2 regions of the Staphylococcus argenteus genome follow, and region 1 is predicted to be linked to the other one. Evidence: predicted binding sites of a transcription regulator. Region 1 holds the regulator's gene; the other holds the start of a gene.

Region 1 (8,640 bases):
TGAACCAGTTTTTAATGGTGACATCGTCATTGTCATGTGATAACTGACGTTTTTATGTTTAATTTTATATTCTAAATTTTCGGCACATTATCTTTTGCACGTTGATATATTTGTTCTGGGAATGAAGTGATTCTTAGTAGCTCGATGGCATTTCGAGTATTGGCTTTTCCAGGTTTAATCTTATAGTCAAAATGAATTTTATTATTTTCTATAACTTCATTAAAATGATAATTCGAATATTGATTTTTTAATAATTCGGCTAACTCTATGTCGTGTGTAGCTGCAATGACCTTAAAGTTAGGTTTTTGATTTAAAAATGATAAAACTGATTCAGAAGCGGCAATTCGTTCAGTAGTATTGGTACCTTTGAAAATTTCATCAATAAAGCAATAGATATTTTGATTTCCAGAAATATTGACGATTCTCTTAATTGACTTTAATTCTGCCATAAAGTAACTATCACCAGATAATACACTATCGGCATTTGCCATAGATGTGAACACATTACCTGGTTGATATACAAACTTGGTTGCAGTAACAGTATGAGTCGTTTTTGCAAGTATAAGGTTTATCGCAATAGCTTTCATAAATGTAGATTTTCCCGATGCATTAGACCCAGTTAACAATATATTTTGTGATAATGAAAAATCATTGGCAATAGCATCTGAAATGAGTGGATGCGTTAATTCAGTGAATTCAATACTATTTTTAGTTTCATCAATACGCGGTTCTGTATAAACATCTAAAGTTCTTCGATACATAGCTAACGAATAGTGGTTATCTAGCTCTGCGATATAGTCAAAACAGTTTTTCAGCTCTTTCATATGTGTTGTGTAGCTTTTTTGAATTGTATGGAATAAAAGATAATCGAGCATGAAAATGAGTTTAACAAGTTTAATTACCATGGCACCAATATCTTCTTCGTTTACTTCAGCTAAAACACTCGTGAGATGACGAGCCGTTCTAAAATGTTTAAAATTGACCTCTGGTTGTGGTGCATGTTTAACTTTTGAAATAGCATAGCCATGTTTTAAAACATTTGATGCATAAAAAATTGATTTTAAGTCATCCTCGTACGTACGCTTTAAAATGGCAGATAAAATGATATTGAATAAACAGCTTAATAAAAATAACAAAATGCCGACTTGCGCATTTATAAAAATAATTGCGAATGTAATGATTGGTAAAAACGGACAAAGCATTAAGAGTGTATGACGTTTTACGGGTGTAATTTGATCAGGAAAAGTTGGGTAAACTGATTTACCTAACAAAGCTAAATGAAAAGTTACATGCTGTCTGAATTCTGCGTTGTCATTAAATAAATTGAGTAATGATTTATTTGTAATTGTTAACATACCACGCAAACAACTGTAAAGTTTCATTTCGCCAATAGCTGTTAAGTTATAGTTCATCTGGTGAAATATCGCAGACATGTTTAAATCTGACCAGGTTTTATCATCAACCAATGTATAGGGCTTGTAGTTAACTTTATAAAGTTGATATTCATAGTCGTAATGTGAATTTGGTCTTATAAAAGTTTCTAGTGGTGAAATCGTTTGCCATAATGTTTCCATAGATTTAAACAATTTTTGACGACTCATATATCGTCCAATAATTCCTACAATTGAAGCAATTAATATTACCGCAACAACAAATATTAAAAACGTTTGATTTGTGCTCATATGTAACTCCTTATATTTTTTGAATTATAATAAATAACCAGTTTAATAATATTATTATTTCATATTTGAGATTAATAAACAAAGTTATTTAAAAAAATGAATGTCAATAGGGAACATGCGTACTTATCAACAAAGTGTTCATAACTTGTGGACAACTGATGTGAATAATGGGTTTTATTGTGGATATTAAGTGGGGAAAGTAAAAATTAATTGTGTATTAGTGTTAATTTACTTGTGGATAACTAGGATAACTTTGTGGATAGCTATTATATCAACATTCTCAATGTGAATAAAAAAATTTGAAATTTGTTAAAAAATAACTCTAACTAATGAGTTTTCATAGTTAGAGTTATGGTTATTTTTATAATTTTTGTTGTAATTCTTCCCAATTCGTCATGGCTTGTTCTAATTTTTGTTCGCTTTCTTCTTTTTCGAGAGCTAATTCATTTGCTTTTTGTGGGTTACTATAAATATCTGGTTGAGTTAATTGTTCATCAATCAAAGCGATAGCAGCTTCTAAAGATTCTATTTCGTTTTCACAATCATTAATTTGTCTTTCTAGTTTTCGCTGTTCACGTCTTTGTTCTTTTTGATTATGATACGATGAATGCTCCGGCGACTTTTCATGTGATTCGTTATAAACAGATTGTTCATTTTGCTGAGCATTTAATGCAGCTGCTTCTTCAATTTTTTCAATATAATATTGGTAATCACCAAGATACATTTTGCCGCCATCTTTGGTTAAATCAAATACTTTATTGGCTAATTGATTTATAAAATAACGATCGTGAGAAACAAATAATATTGTTCCTTCAAAATTTTGAAGTGCTTGTTCTAACATTTCTTTTGAATCGATATCAAGATGATTGGTAGGCTCATCTAAAATGAGGACGTTGTCACGTTGTAACATTAGAAGTGCTAACTGTAATCTTGCTTTTTCGCCACCCGATAAATCGTTGATAATTTTTTTGACATCATCTTGTACGAATAAGAAACGTCCAAGTACTGCACGTATATCTTTTTCATTCATTAAAGGATATTGATCCCATACATAATCTAAAATGGATTTATTAGATTTAAATTCAGCTTGCTTTTGGTCATAATAACCAATTTGCAAATTTGCTCCAAAAGTAATATTGCCACCAAGTGCTTGTTGTTCATTAGCGATTGTTTTAATCAATGTTGATTTTCCAATACCGTTAGGCCCGATAATAGCAATATGGTCACCTTTTGAAACTTCAATGTTAATAGGTTGGGTAATAGGTGTTTGGTAACCAATTTCTAAATGTTTAATGTGCATGACATCGTTGCCTGTATTACGGTCAAAGCCGAATTGTATATTCGCACTTTTAGCATCTAACATTGGTTTATCAATACGTTCCATTTTTTCTAAAATTTTACGTCTACTTTTTGCCATGCCACTAGTGGAGGCACGTGTAATATTCTTCTCAACAAATGTTTCTAAACGTTTAATTTCTTCTTGTTGATTTTCATATTCTTGCATCCGCTTTTCATAATATAAATCACGTTGCTTAATAAATTGATCATAGTTACCAACATAGCGTTTGACGTCACCCAAGGCTACATCATAAATTTGAGTTACAATTTTATCTAAAAAGTAACGATCGTGACTGATAATTACGATTGCACCTTTAAAATAACGTAAATAATCTTCAAGCCACTTAGTTGTTTCTAAGTCTAAATGGTTAGTAGGCTCATCTAAAAGTAATAAATCAGGTTCATTTAATAACATTTGAGCTAATGAAAGGCGTGTTTTTTGACCACCACTAAAGTTATTTATGGGTTTATTAAAATCGTTTTCAGTGAAATTTAAACCATGCAACACAGTTTTAATTTTACTCTCGTATTGATACCCATCTAATTGTTCAAATTGATTTGATAAAGATTCATATCGTGACATATGAGCTTTATATGAATCGCTATCATAATCATCTGCATGTTTAGCTAACCAATCGGTTTCTTCTTTAATTAATGCTTCCATGTTTTTAATATGTTCAAATGGTTTGGACATTTCTTCAAAAACCGTTGCGTTAGAGTTGAGTGTCATTTGTTGAGTTAAATAGCCAAGCTTTAGGTTTTTGATTTTGGACATATTTCCTGAATCGTAGTTTTCTACACCAGCTATAATTTTCATTAATGTTGATTTACCGGCACCATTTCTTCCTACTATACCTATACGTTCTCCTGTTTTTACTTCAAAATCAACATCAGTAAATATATCTTCACCATCGAACGATTTTGATATATGATTAAGTTGTAAAAGTATCATTCGATCTTCACCTTTCGTATTTCGTCAATTAGTTTTAGTTTACGATTTCAATCGTAATCATTACATTAATAACCATTTTACAGTATAAAACGCCGTCATGAAACTAAGATATTTATTTTTAAAATTCAATAATGTATAATATTTAAGTATTCATTGTAATCAATTATTTGTTTTTTAATAATCTAACAACTACGCTCTAACTCGTTTGAATACATAGATATAATTCATTCAAACACGAAGGAGGAAATAGCGAATGAGTGACCAAGTTAAAATTCCTCGAGCAACTTTAAAACGTTTACCGTTATATTATAGATTTGTGAGTTCATTAAAATCTAAAGGTATAGATCGTGTAAATTCAAAAGCGATTAGCGATGCGTTACAAATTGACTCGGCAACAATTCGTCGTGATTTTTCATATTTTGGCGAATTAGGTAAAAAAGGGTACGGATATAATATAGATAGTTTATTAGATTTCTTTAAATCTGAACTTAGCGAAAGTGATATGATAAAAATCGCAATTGTCGGAGTCGGGAACCTAGGGAAAGCATTACTCACATATAACTTTTCAATTCATGACGATATGACTATTACTGAAGCATTTGATATTAAAGAAGATATTATTGGCCAAAAAATAGGGAATGTTATTGTAAAAGATAATAATGAATTAATAGCGACATTGAAGAAAGAAGAAATCGATGTTGTGATCTTAACGACACCAGAGAGAGTAGCTCAAAAAATAGCAGATGAACTTGTTCAAGCTGGTGTAAAAGGGATATTAAACTTTACGCCTGGCAGAATAAATACACCTTCAGATGTGCAAGTACATCAAATCGACTTAGGTATAGAATTACAGTCATTACTATTCTTTATGAAAAATTACAGTGAATAAATGTGATGTAGCTTTAAAGATTAACCTTGTTATATCTTAAATTATTTTTAAAGTCTGGGACAAAGTCTCAGGCTTTTTCTTATTGAATCTGAAATTTTAGTGGTAAATTAATGTATTGTTATGTCTTAATACAAGAAAATAATCATGTAAATTTATTGTTAAACAATCAACACAATCACTATTGGTTACAGATAGATAATATTCTATTGTATAGCAAAAATATTGTGTATAAGGTTGAAAATGAGGAAATCATCGCCTATAATACATACTAAACTTATCGGAAATAGGTGGTATTATAATGGTTTGGATGATTGTTAGTGGTTTATTAGTCGGGGGACTTTTAGGATTTGTTATGCAACGTACAAGATTTTGTTTAACAGGTGGTTTTCGTGATATGTACGTGCAAAAGAATAATAAAATGTTTTACGCATTATTAATAGCTATTACTATTCAAAGTGTCGGACTTTTAATTTTGACGGCAACTGGCGTTTTACAAATTCCTACACACAGTTTTCCTATATTAGGAACGATTATCGGCTCATTTATTTTTGGGATTGGAATTGTGCTAGCAGGCGGGTGTGCAACTGGTACATGGTATCGTGCCGGTGAAGGTTTGATAGGAAGTTGGATTGCTTTAATTTTGTATGCTATTACTGCTGCGATAACTAAGACAGGAATTTTGAAACCAGTAATGTATCAAATTAATCAATCAACGAATGTGAATAGTGATATATCTCAAACGACTGGAATACCTTTTTGGGTGTTAGTAGCAGCATTATCTATCATAACTACTGTACTTGTAGTTAGAACACTTAATAATAAAAAATCAAAAGTAGCAATTCCTAAATTGAAGCAGCGATATAGAGGTATCAGACATTATCTTTTCGAAAAGCGATATCATCCATTTATAGCTGCAATCGCAATAGGACTTATTGCTTTATTAGCATGGCCAATGAGTACATCGACTGGTAGGAATGCAGGGCTTGGAATTACAACGCCATCAGCAAATTTAGTCCATTTTTTAATTACCGGCGAAACAAAATTTATTGACTGGGGTGTCCTATTAGTTTTAGGGATATTTTTAGGTTCTTACATTGCAGCTAAAGGATCAAAAGAATTTAAATGGCGTTTGCCTGATAAGTTGACGATTCGTAACAGCGCTATAGGTGGTATATGTATGGGCTTCGGTGCTTCAGTAGCAGGGGGATGTTCCATAGGTAATGGTCTAGTTGAAACTGCCATGATGACTTGGCAAGGATGGATTGCACTAGCAGCGATGATTGCTGGCGTATGGACAATCAGTCATTTTATGTTTGTTCGTCCAATGAAGAAAGTTCAACAACAAGTTGATAAGGCGCAACAACAAACACAACTAGTATAAATGTGAGGAATTTCAAGAACAGGAAAGTAGGAAAAATCCATTTAATAATTTAATTGAAAAGAGGAGTGTTAATTATGATATATGAATTAGGTACAGTAGGTATGGTGTGTCCATTTCCATTGATTGAAGCACAAAAGAAAATGGCGACATTATCATCTGGAGATGAATTGAAAATTGATTTTGACTGTACACAAGCGACTGAAGCTATACCGAATTGGGCAGCAGAAAATGGATATCCCGTAACTAGTTTCGAACAAGTTGACAATGCTTCTTGGACGATTACAGTTCAAAAAGTATAACGATATTTATTGTTGCTAACACAAACATTAAAAAGGCTATTTTCTCTATATTAAAAGTGAGAAAATAGCCTTTTTATTATGGAAATATCAGGAATAAGTAAGTGTTAACAAAAAAAGGTTGTGTCATATTTTATTTCAATAGATGTCATATAATCTTACGCATTTTTGCATTTTATAAATTATCAGATTATTATGAAAACAAGGGAGTGGTAAGTATGAATCTTAACGACACAATATTTATGTTTTTATGTACATTATTAGTTTGGTTAATGACGCCAGGATTAAGTTTGTTTTATGGCGGATTAGTTCAATCTAAAAATGCACTTAATACTGTTATGCAAAGTATGGCAGCAATTGTTCTAGTAACATTTGTTTGGATAACAGTTGGTTTTACTATTAGTTTTGGAGATGGGAGCCTATGGTTTGGAAATTGGCAATATACACTTCTTAATCATGTAGGTTTTGCTACACAAGAAGATATAAGTCCACATATACCACTGGCATTATTTATGTTATTTCAAATGATGTTTTGTACGATTGCAATCTCAATTTTATCAGGTTCAATCGCTGAAAAAATGAAATTTATCCCGTATCTATTATTTGTAGTTATTTGGACAGCACTTGTTTATAGCCCGGTAGCACACTGGGTATGGGGTGGCGGTTGGATCAATAAACTTGGCGTATTAGATTTCGCTGGTGGTACAGTCGTTCATATTACATCAGGTGTTTCAGGTTTGGTACTGGCAATTATGATTGGAAAAGGTAACAAACAATCTGAATCTACACCTCATAATTTAATTATTACCTTAATTGGTGGTATTTTTGTGTGGATTGGATGGTACGGATTTAATGTAGGTAGTGCATTTACATTTGATCAAATTGCAATGCTAGCATTTACAAACACAGTTATTGCTGCAAGCGCAGGTGCTATAGGTTGGTTAATTTTAGAATATATTTTCAAAAAGACTACAAGTTTACTTGGGCTATTACTAGGTGCACTGGCTGGTCTTGTTGTCATTACGCCTGCAGCTGGATATGTAACATATCTTAGTGCAACAATTATGGCATTAATTGGTGGTATTTGTTGTTATATCGTCATTAATTATATAAAAGTGAAACTAAAATATCATGATGCGTTAGATGCATTTGGTATTCATGGTGTAGGTGGTATTATTGGTGCAGTATTAACAGCATTTTTCCAAAGTAAAAAAGCAAATCCGGATATTGATAATGGATTTATTTATACAGGTGATGTTCATATTATGTTAGTGCAAATACTTTGTGTTACAGCAGTAGTAATTTTTAGCGTAGTTATGACATTTATTATTGCGAAGGTAATTAAATTGATTACGCCGTTGTCTGTGACAGAGCAAGAAACAAATATAGGATTAGATAAAATTGTGCATGGTGAGCATGCTTATTTTGAAGGCGAGCTAAATAGGTTTAATAAACATATTCGATATTAAATTAAAAATACATAGAAAATAAATTGTCCTGACATCTGTTTAGAAAAATGATGTTAGGACATTTTCTGTTTTGTTAAATATTTTTTAGAAAGGAGATGAAATGTTATTTGAAGCGGTTACATATATGCTAAAATAAACTAAGCGTCATAAATAATGATAGGTGAGTAATTATGAAAAATATATCCGATATTGCCAAATTAGCAGGTGTTTCAAAAAGTACAGTATCTAGGTTTTTAAATAATGGATCTGTCAGTAAAAAAACAAGTGAAAAATTAACAAAAATTATCGCTGAGCATGACTATCAACCGAATCAGTTTGCACAAAGTTTAAGAGCCCGACAAACACATCTTATTGGCGCAATCATACCGAGAATGAATTCATACGCTGTAGATGAGACAATCAAAGGGTTAGCAAAACAATGTGAAAAATATGGATCTCAGTTAATCTTAAATTATACTGGACTAAACATTGAAGCAGAAATCCAAGCACTTGAAACATTAGCACGTAGTAAAGTAGATGGCATTGTTTTAATGGCTACAGATATTACTAATAAGCATATTGAAGTTATAAATAAAATGAAAGTTCCAACGGTTATTGTTGGACAACAGCATGAACAGCTTCATAGTATTGTGC
Region 2 (8,640 bases), 630 kb from region 1:
AAAACATATTTGTTATTTGCGAACTTAAGTTATAACCTAATCGATTATTGATTTGTTTAATACAAGATTGCGCGATTAATGTTGATTCATGATTTAGACTGTCTATTTCATTTAATTGTTGTTGACGCTTAATAATTAAAATGAGATGAATCAACAGTTGTCTTATCTGAATTTCTGAGGTTTCAATGCCAAATTGTTCAAGTGTTTCTTGTATGATATGTGCAATCATACGTTGATGGGCTTCAGGTAATTCACCTAAAATTAAATCTTCAACGTGTCCATGCCCAGTTGATAATTGATTTAAATGGATAATGGCATTTGTTATATCGTTGTTGCTTCCATTGACAATAATACCTTGTTTTTTCTTAATGGCTAAATCTATATTAAATTTTTGACACCATTGCTGTATTCTTACGAAATAGTCATTAAGTACAGTTTTAGACAGAAGGTAGTCTTGTTCAAGTTGCTGTATCGTATGTGTTCTATTGTGCATAAGTAATTGATACGCCATAGACAGCATAATTTTTTCTTTATAAGATTGAATGTGGTTGTAGCGTTCATTAATGGCGTCTAAAGTATAATGGGTTGTGTTTAGTAAATAACCTTTAGATTTAACACTTATGATGATATTATCCATGAAATTACTGTTGATTACATGGATGTCATTTCGAACTGTTCTATTTGAGACATTAATAAACTCAGAAATTTCATCAGAGCTCAAAGTTTTCATCGAATTTTTAATGAAAAGATGAATTATTTGCATTTGTCTATCTAACATTTTTCTCGTGGCACCTCTTTTCTAGAATGAATTATGTAAGCGCTTATAAAAAGGCATTAATTTTATTAAACATGAGACAACACATGTCCGTCAATGACATTAATCTGAACTTTTTAAATAATATTTTAGAAGGAATGAAAGGTTGCGGGTTTGGATTTATATTAAAAAATCAATGCGTTTTTCATATCATTGAAATATTAGAAGTCATACTCAAAAACCTATTTAATTAGACGCATAAATTTAAAATGTGCATTTTGGCATAAATAAAACTCCCTTCAAAGATTTTATTTTTACAATAACTACTTTGAAAAGAGCATTTCAGTTCAAAAAGTTCTAAGAACTACAATGTTATATTGGAAGAAATTGCGGGGCCCCGACATAAAGAAATACTTTTTCTATAGAAATTAGTATTTCTTATGCATGAGTTTTACTCATGTATTCCTATTTTTAAGTACACATTAGCTGTGGCTAATGTGTAAGAACCACTACATAATAAATCATTAGTGGCTCTTTATCATTTCTCCCTTTATCATTTCCATCCCACTGCCTTGAAGAATTGTTATGCAAGTATTTAATTTTTGGAAGACTGCGTTTGAGGTGCTTGTTTGTTAGATTGATTGGTATTGTTTGACTCATTAGGTGTACTTTGTTGTTTGTTATTTTGCCCATTCGTTGTTGATTGATTACTACCACTGTGTGAGTCATTGCTATTTGATGATGACTTGTTAGGTTGGACAGGTGCAATATTTGATGGTACTGTTGCTTGATTATTTTGTCCATTTGATTGTGGAGACTGTTGATTACCAGTATTGCTATTACTATCATTTTGATTTGTGTTTGATTTTTCTGTATTTGCATTATTTTGATCTGTTGATTCAGAGTCTTTCTTTTGATGTGTTGTTTTATTATCTTGCGCGTCATTTTTATGAGATGAAGTAGAATGATTTACTGCTGTATAAATGGCGAATCCTAATGCTGCAATTAATATGATAATTACGATTGATATAAGAAACTTTTTCAAATATAACGCCTCCGTTTTAATGTAAATTGTTAATTCAAGAAATTTAAAAAACATGTTAATGATAATTTGTTATCGTTGTACACTTTAAAGTTACAATGCAAACGACATTAATATTTTTGGCAATTTTGATATGCTTCAAATAAGTATAACAAAACTGTTATGTATTTATAAATATAATTAATAGTATTTTATTTAACAAGCAAGTTATAATTAAGGTAAGAGAAATGAAAAATTTTCATGGAAAAGAGAGATAATATGAATAAAACAACTAAAATTTGTCTTGCAACAACATTAGCTTTTAGTACATTGATTGGAGCAACTGTCGTAGGAAATGAAACAGTAGTAAATCATGAGGCACAGGCAGCAACAACACCATACTATACGTATAATGGTTATATTGGACATAATGCGAATTTTATTATGGATAAACATTTTATTAATGCAATTAAACATGATAACGTGAAGTTTAATGGTATTAAATTAGCTAAGACTAATGCGACAAAGAAAATAGAGAAATATGATCAAACTTTTAAAGAGGTCTCAGCAAATGGTAATGAAGCAGGACAGTTACAATTCATCGTCAAAAATGATGTATCTTTAAAAGATATTCAAAAAGCTTATGGTAAATCATTGCAAAAAGAAAATAATAACAAACAAGATTCTAATAGTGGTATTTTTTACTACCAACCAAATAAAAAGTCATTAGGCATATGGTTTGTCGTTGATCACAACAGAGTGGTGGAAGTAACAGTTGGACATACACCTTATAAAACAAGTAAATAATATATAAATCTATCATAAAGATTGGGATGTTACCTCAGCAGTACATTCTAGTCTTTTTAATTTGAAGAGAAAGCGTGAGAAATATTGTATCGTGTTTAATCGCTTAATATAAGAAAAAATGTTTATCCGATACAATATATTTAAAGTGGTTACATAAGTTATTGTGAACACTTATTAAGTATGCGTTGCACCATTTTGTAATTGTTAATAATTTCACAAAAATAAAGTCTTAATAAATTTTAAAATATAATTAAGTATAACTTTTAAAAATTAATTTAATTAGAGAAAACAGTTTTAAAAAAGAAAAGAATCAATAAATAAAATCACCAAACAAAAAGTGTAGAAATAAATTGAAATAATTGTTTACTTTTCTGAAAAATTAAATTAATATTTTATTTATAAGCTGTTTTTAAAAAATCAGGAGGAATGAAATGTGAGGAAATTTTCAAGATATGCATTTACAAGTATGGCAGCAGTAACGTTATTGAGCACTTTAGTACCTACAGCAGTTGCAGCAGACAAGGATAACAAACCGGCTAATTCTGATATTAATTTTGAAGTGACACAAAAAAGTGACGCGGTTAAAGCTTTAAAAGAATTACCTAAATCTGAAAATGTAAAAAATCATTATCAAGATTACTCTGTTACTGATGTAAAAAAAGATAATAAAGGTTTCACGCATTACACATTACAACCTAGTGTTGACGGGGTTCATGCACCTGACAAAGAAGTTAAAGTACATGCAGATAAATCAGGAAAAGTTGTTTTAATCAATGGTGATACAGATGCGAAAAAAGTAAAACCAACAAATAAAGTAACAATAACTAAAGATGAAGCTGTTGATAAAGCATTCAAAGCAGTCAAAATTGATAAAAATAAGGCTAAAAACCTTAAAGATGACGTTATCAAAGAAAATAAAGTTGAAATTGATGGCGACAGTAATAAATATATTTACAATCTTGAATTGATTACAGTTAGTCCGGAAATTTCACACTGGAAAGTTAAGATTGATGCTCAAACAGGTGAAGTTGTTGAAAAAACAAATTTAGTTAAAGAAGCAGCAGCTACTGGTAAAGGTAAAGGTGTACTTGGAGACACTAAAGATATCAATATTAATAGCATTGAAGGTGGATTTAGCTTAGAAGATTTAACGCATCAAGGTAAATTATCTGCATACAGTTTTAATGATCAAACTGGTCAAGCGACATTAATTACAAATGAAGATGAAAACTTTGTAAAAGATGATCAACGTGCCGGTGTAGATGCAAACTATTATGCTAAACAAACATATGATTATTATAAAAATACATTTGGTCGTGAATCATATGATAACCACGGTAGTCCAATTGTTTCACTAACACATGTTAATAATTATGGTGGTCAAGATAATAGAAATAACGCAGCATGGATTGGCGATAAAATGATTTATGGTGATGGCGATGGCCGTACTTTCACAAATTTATCAGGCGCAAATGATGTAGTTGCACATGAGTTAACGCATGGTGTTACACAAGAGACTGCGAACTTAGAATACAAAGATCAATCAGGAGCGTTAAACGAAAGTTTTTCAGATGTCTTTGGATACTTTGTAGATGATGAAGATTTCTTAATGGGTGAAGATGTTTATACACCAGGAAAAGATGGAGATGCATTACGTAGCATGTCAGATCCTGAACAATTTGGACAACCATCTCATATGAAAGATTATGTATACACTGAAAAAGATAATGGCGGTGTACACACTAACTCTGGAATTCCAAATAAAGCAGCTTATAACGTAATTCAATCAATAGGGAAATCAAAATCAGAACAAATTTATTATCGCGCTTTAACTGAATACTTAACAAGTAATTCAAACTTCAAAGATTGTAAAGATGCTCTATATCAAGCAGCTAAAGATTTATATGACGAGCAAACAGCTGAAAAAGTATATGAAGCATGGAATGAAGTAGGCGTCGAGTAAAAGTATAGAAACAAGAAGAAGTAATGTTAAACACTTATAAATAATTTAATTTTAAAATACAGCTTATATAAGAGGATGGTATTAACAAAAAAGCAATTTCTTTGTTGATACACATCCTCTTTTGTATTTATAGGGTAAGTGTGAGGTTTGTCTGCTGTAAGACATCCTGACAGTCTAATAATATCAATAATCAAGCAATTTCAATAAAGAACATGTTATCTAAAATACAAATGCTGTTTTAAAAGTTGTCACAAAAATTTACATACATTTTTATTATCTTTTGCAAAATAAAGTGTTAAATTATAAATGAAACATACATAAATTTATTTAATAATACAAGAAACTTAACTACAAAAGGAGTTTACAAAATGAAGAAAAGTAAACGATTAGAATTAGTTTCTACAATAGTTAAAAAGCATAACATTTATAAAAAAGAACAAATTATATCATATATTGAAGCGTATTTTGGTGTGAGATACAGCGCTACAACAATTGCTAAAGACTTAAAGGAACTAAATATATATCGCATACCGATTGATTGTGAAACGTGGGTTTATAAAGCAATTAATAATCAAACCGAGCGTGAGATGAAAGAAAAGTTTAAACACTATTGTGAACATGAGGTTCTAAGCTCAATCATCAATGGTTCATACATTATTGTCAAAACATCCCCAGGTTTTGCACAAGGCATTAACTATTTTATCGATCAATTAAATATTGAAGAGATATTAGGGACAGTTAGTGGGAATGATACAACATTGATATTAACGTCATCAAATGAGATGGCCAAGTATGTATATGCAAAGTTATTTGGATAAACATTTTCAATTAAAACAAAATATATTCACATCATATTGTGCGTACACAAGTTGATTACTAAATTTTAACTTGTGTACGCATGTTTTTTATAAAGAGAAAAAATTCATAGACATTCATTTGACTGTATAAAAAACTTTATATAACATACTTTTTAGGCTTGTTTTGAATAAAAAATGCATATTTAACGCTAAAATAACTTTATTTATGCATAAAAATCCATTATTATGTATTGTATAACAAAAAGACATGGAATTTTCGACTTTCTTTATGTGAATATAATCACATGAAAGCGTTTGAAAATTGTCTATACTCTAGTTGAATTCAAAGTCAAAAGGAGGAAATAGACATGACAAATGGACCAATTAAAGTGAATAGCGAAATTGGAACTTTAAAGACTGTGTTGCTTAAGCGTCCTGGCAAAGAATTAGAAAATCTTGTACCTGATTATTTAGATGGATTATTATTCGATGATATTCCTTATTTAGAGGTTGCTCAAAAAGAGCATGATCATTTTGCACAGGTACTTAGAGATGAGGGCGTAGAAGTACTTTATCTTGAAAAGTTAGCTGCTGAAAGTATTGAAGATGCTCAAGTTAGAAGTCAGTTTATTGAGGATGTTTTAGCAGAGTCTAAAAAAACAATTTTAGGTCACGAAGAAGAAATTAAAGCATTGTTTGCGACACTCTCAAATCAAGAACTCGTAGATAAAATTATGTCTGGTGTTCGTAAAGAAGAAATAGATCCTAAGTGTACACATCTTGTTGAATATATGGATGATAAATATCCATTTTATTTAGATCCAATGCCGAATCTATATTTTACACGAGATCCACAAGCGTCAATAGGACATGGTATTACAATCAACCGGATGTTTTGGAGAGCACGACGACGAGAATCTATTTTTATTCAATATATTGTGAAACACCATCCTAGATTTAAAGATGCAAACATCCCGGTTTGGTTAGATAGAGATTGCCCATTCAACATTGAAGGTGGCGATGAGCTTGTGTTATCTAAAGATGTTTTAGCAATTGGTGTCTCAGAACGTACATCTGCACAAGCAATTGAAAAGTTAGCGCGTCGTATTTTCAAAAATCCAGAGGCGTCCTTTAAAAAAGTAGTAGCAATTGAAATTCCGACAAGTCGAACATTTATGCATTTAGATACAGTATTCACGATGATAGATTATGACAAATTTACAATGCACTCAGCCATTTTAAAGGCAGAAGGCAATATGAATATATTTATTATTGAATATGATGAAGATAATCAAGACATTATTATCAAACAATCTAGCCACTTAAAAGATACATTAGAAGAAGTTTTAGGCATAAATAATATTCAATTTATTCCAACTGGAAATGGTGATGTCATTGATGGCGCAAGAGAACAGTGGAATGACGGATCAAACACTTTATGTATTAGACCAGGCGTTGTAGTGACTTATGATAGAAATTATGTATCAAATGATTTATTAAGACAAAAAGGTATAAAAGTTATTGAAATATCTGGTAGTGAATTGGTACGTGGACGAGGTGGCCCAAGATGTATGAGTCAACCACTATACCGAGAAGATATTTAACATAGTAAATGATAGAAGTGAGGGTGAAATTTATGACAGAAATTCAAAAACCATATGATTTAAAAGGTAGATCATTATTAAAAGAAAGTGATTATACGAAAGCTGAATTTGAAGGCTTGATTGATTTTGCGATTACATTAAAGGATTATAAGAAAAAAGGTATTAAGCACCATTATCTTGCTGGTAAAAATATTGCATTATTATTTGAAAAAAATTCTACTCGTACACGTGCTGCATTTACAGTAGCATCGATTGATTTAGGCGCACATCCAGAATTTTTAGGGAAAAATGATATTCAGTTAGGTAAAAAAGAATCTGTAGAAGACACTGCGAAAGTATTAGGAAGAATGTTCGATGGTATTGAATTCCGTGGTTTTTCACAACAAGCAGTGGAAGATTTAGCAAAATTTTCAGGCGTACCAGTATGGAATGGTTTAACAGATGATTGGCATCCAACACAAATGCTAGCTGATTTTATGACAGTTAAAGAAAACTTCGGCTACTTAGAAGGTATTAACTTAACATATGTTGGTGACGGTCGTAATAATATTGCGCATTCTTTAATGGTAGCAGGTGCAATGTTAGGTGTTAATGTGAGAATTTGTACACCTCAATCGTTAAATCCTAAAGAAGCATATGTTGAAATTGCAGAAGAAAAAGCGAAACAATATGGTGGATCTATTAAGATTACGGATAATATTGCAGAAGCGGTTAAAGATACAGATGTTATTTATACGGATGTATGGGTATCAATGGGTGAAGAAAATGAATTTGAACAACGTATTAATTTATTAAAAGATTATCAAGTGAATCAAGAAATGTTTGATTTAACAGGCAAAGATTCAACGATATTCTTACACTGTTTACCAGCATTTCACGATACAAATACATTATATGGACAAGAAATTTATGAAAAATATGGCTTGACTGAAATGGAAGTTACAGACCAAATCTTTAGAAGTGAACATTCAAAAGTTTTCGATCAAGCTGAAAATAGAATGCATACAATTAAAGCAGTTATGGCAGCAACATTAGGGAGTTAGTTACTTAATGGAAGTATATTGATATGATGTGTCTGTTGATTTAGATATTGTTGATATGAACAGGCGCTTCATATTGATATTAAAGGAGAAATGAATATGAACGAATCAGGAGATAACAAACTTAGTAAGTCTTCTTTGATTGGACTAGTTATAGGATCCATGATTGGTGGCGGTGCTTTTAATATCATGTCTGATATGGGCGGTAAAGCCGGTGGATTAGCTATTATTATTGGTTGGCTCATTACAGCTATCGGTATGATTTCATTAGCGTTCGTATTTCAGAATTTAACAAATGAACGGCCGGAACTGGATGGTGGTATATACAGCTACGCTCAGGCAGGATTTGGCGATTTTGTTGGGTTTATAAGTGCTTGGGGCTATTGGTTTTCTGCATTTTTAGGAAACGTAGCTTATGCCACACTATTGATGTCATCAGTAGGAAATTTTTTCCCTATATTTAAAGGTGGTAATACGCTACCAAGTATTATCGTGGCATCATTATTACTTTGGGGAGTACATTTCTTAATTTTAAAAGGTGTTGAAACGGCGGCATTTATCAATAGTATTGTTACCGTTGCAAAATTAATACCTATCTTACTTGTAATTATATGTATGATTATTGCATTTAATTTTGACACTTTTAAGACAGGA

What was found. The regulator Rex, encoded in region 1, represses fermentation and respiration genes when NADH is low (regulators of the CRP and FNR family bind a similar motif). The targets are predictions, from matches to a motif close to TTGTGAAATATTTCACAA.
Positions count from the first base shown of each region.
Region 2: a site for Rex is predicted at 5,632-5,649, ahead of arcA (arginine deiminase). Genes of this name have one in related genera too.

Region 1 is NC_016941.1:2,032,569-2,041,208, reverse strand. Features, by position in the region: gene SAMSHR1132_RS09940 (MutS-related protein) at 72-1,682, opposite strand; gene SAMSHR1132_RS09930 (ABC-F family ATP-binding cassette domain-containing protein) at 2,044-3,972, opposite strand; gene SAMSHR1132_RS09925 (redox-sensing transcriptional repressor Rex) at 4,226-4,861, shown strand; gene SAMSHR1132_RS09920 (YeeE/YedE family protein) at 5,160-6,242, shown strand; gene SAMSHR1132_RS09915 (sulfurtransferase TusA family protein) at 6,317-6,541, shown strand; gene SAMSHR1132_RS09910 (ammonium transporter) at 6,757-8,007, shown strand; gene SAMSHR1132_RS09905 (LacI family DNA-binding transcriptional regulator) at 8,178-8,640, shown strand, end outside.
Region 2 is NC_016941.1:2,665,863-2,674,502, reverse strand. Features, by position in the region: gene SAMSHR1132_RS13065 (BglG family transcription antiterminator) at 1-778, opposite strand, end outside; gene SAMSHR1132_RS13060 (hypothetical protein) at 1,350-1,799, opposite strand; gene isaB (immunodominant staphylococcal antigen IsaB family protein) at 2,055-2,582, shown strand; gene aur (zinc metalloproteinase aureolysin) at 3,016-4,545, shown strand; gene SAMSHR1132_RS13045 (arginine repressor) at 4,914-5,363, shown strand; gene arcA (arginine deiminase) at 5,711-6,946, shown strand; gene argF (ornithine carbamoyltransferase) at 6,979-7,989, shown strand; gene arcD (arginine-ornithine antiporter) at 8,086-8,640, shown strand, end outside.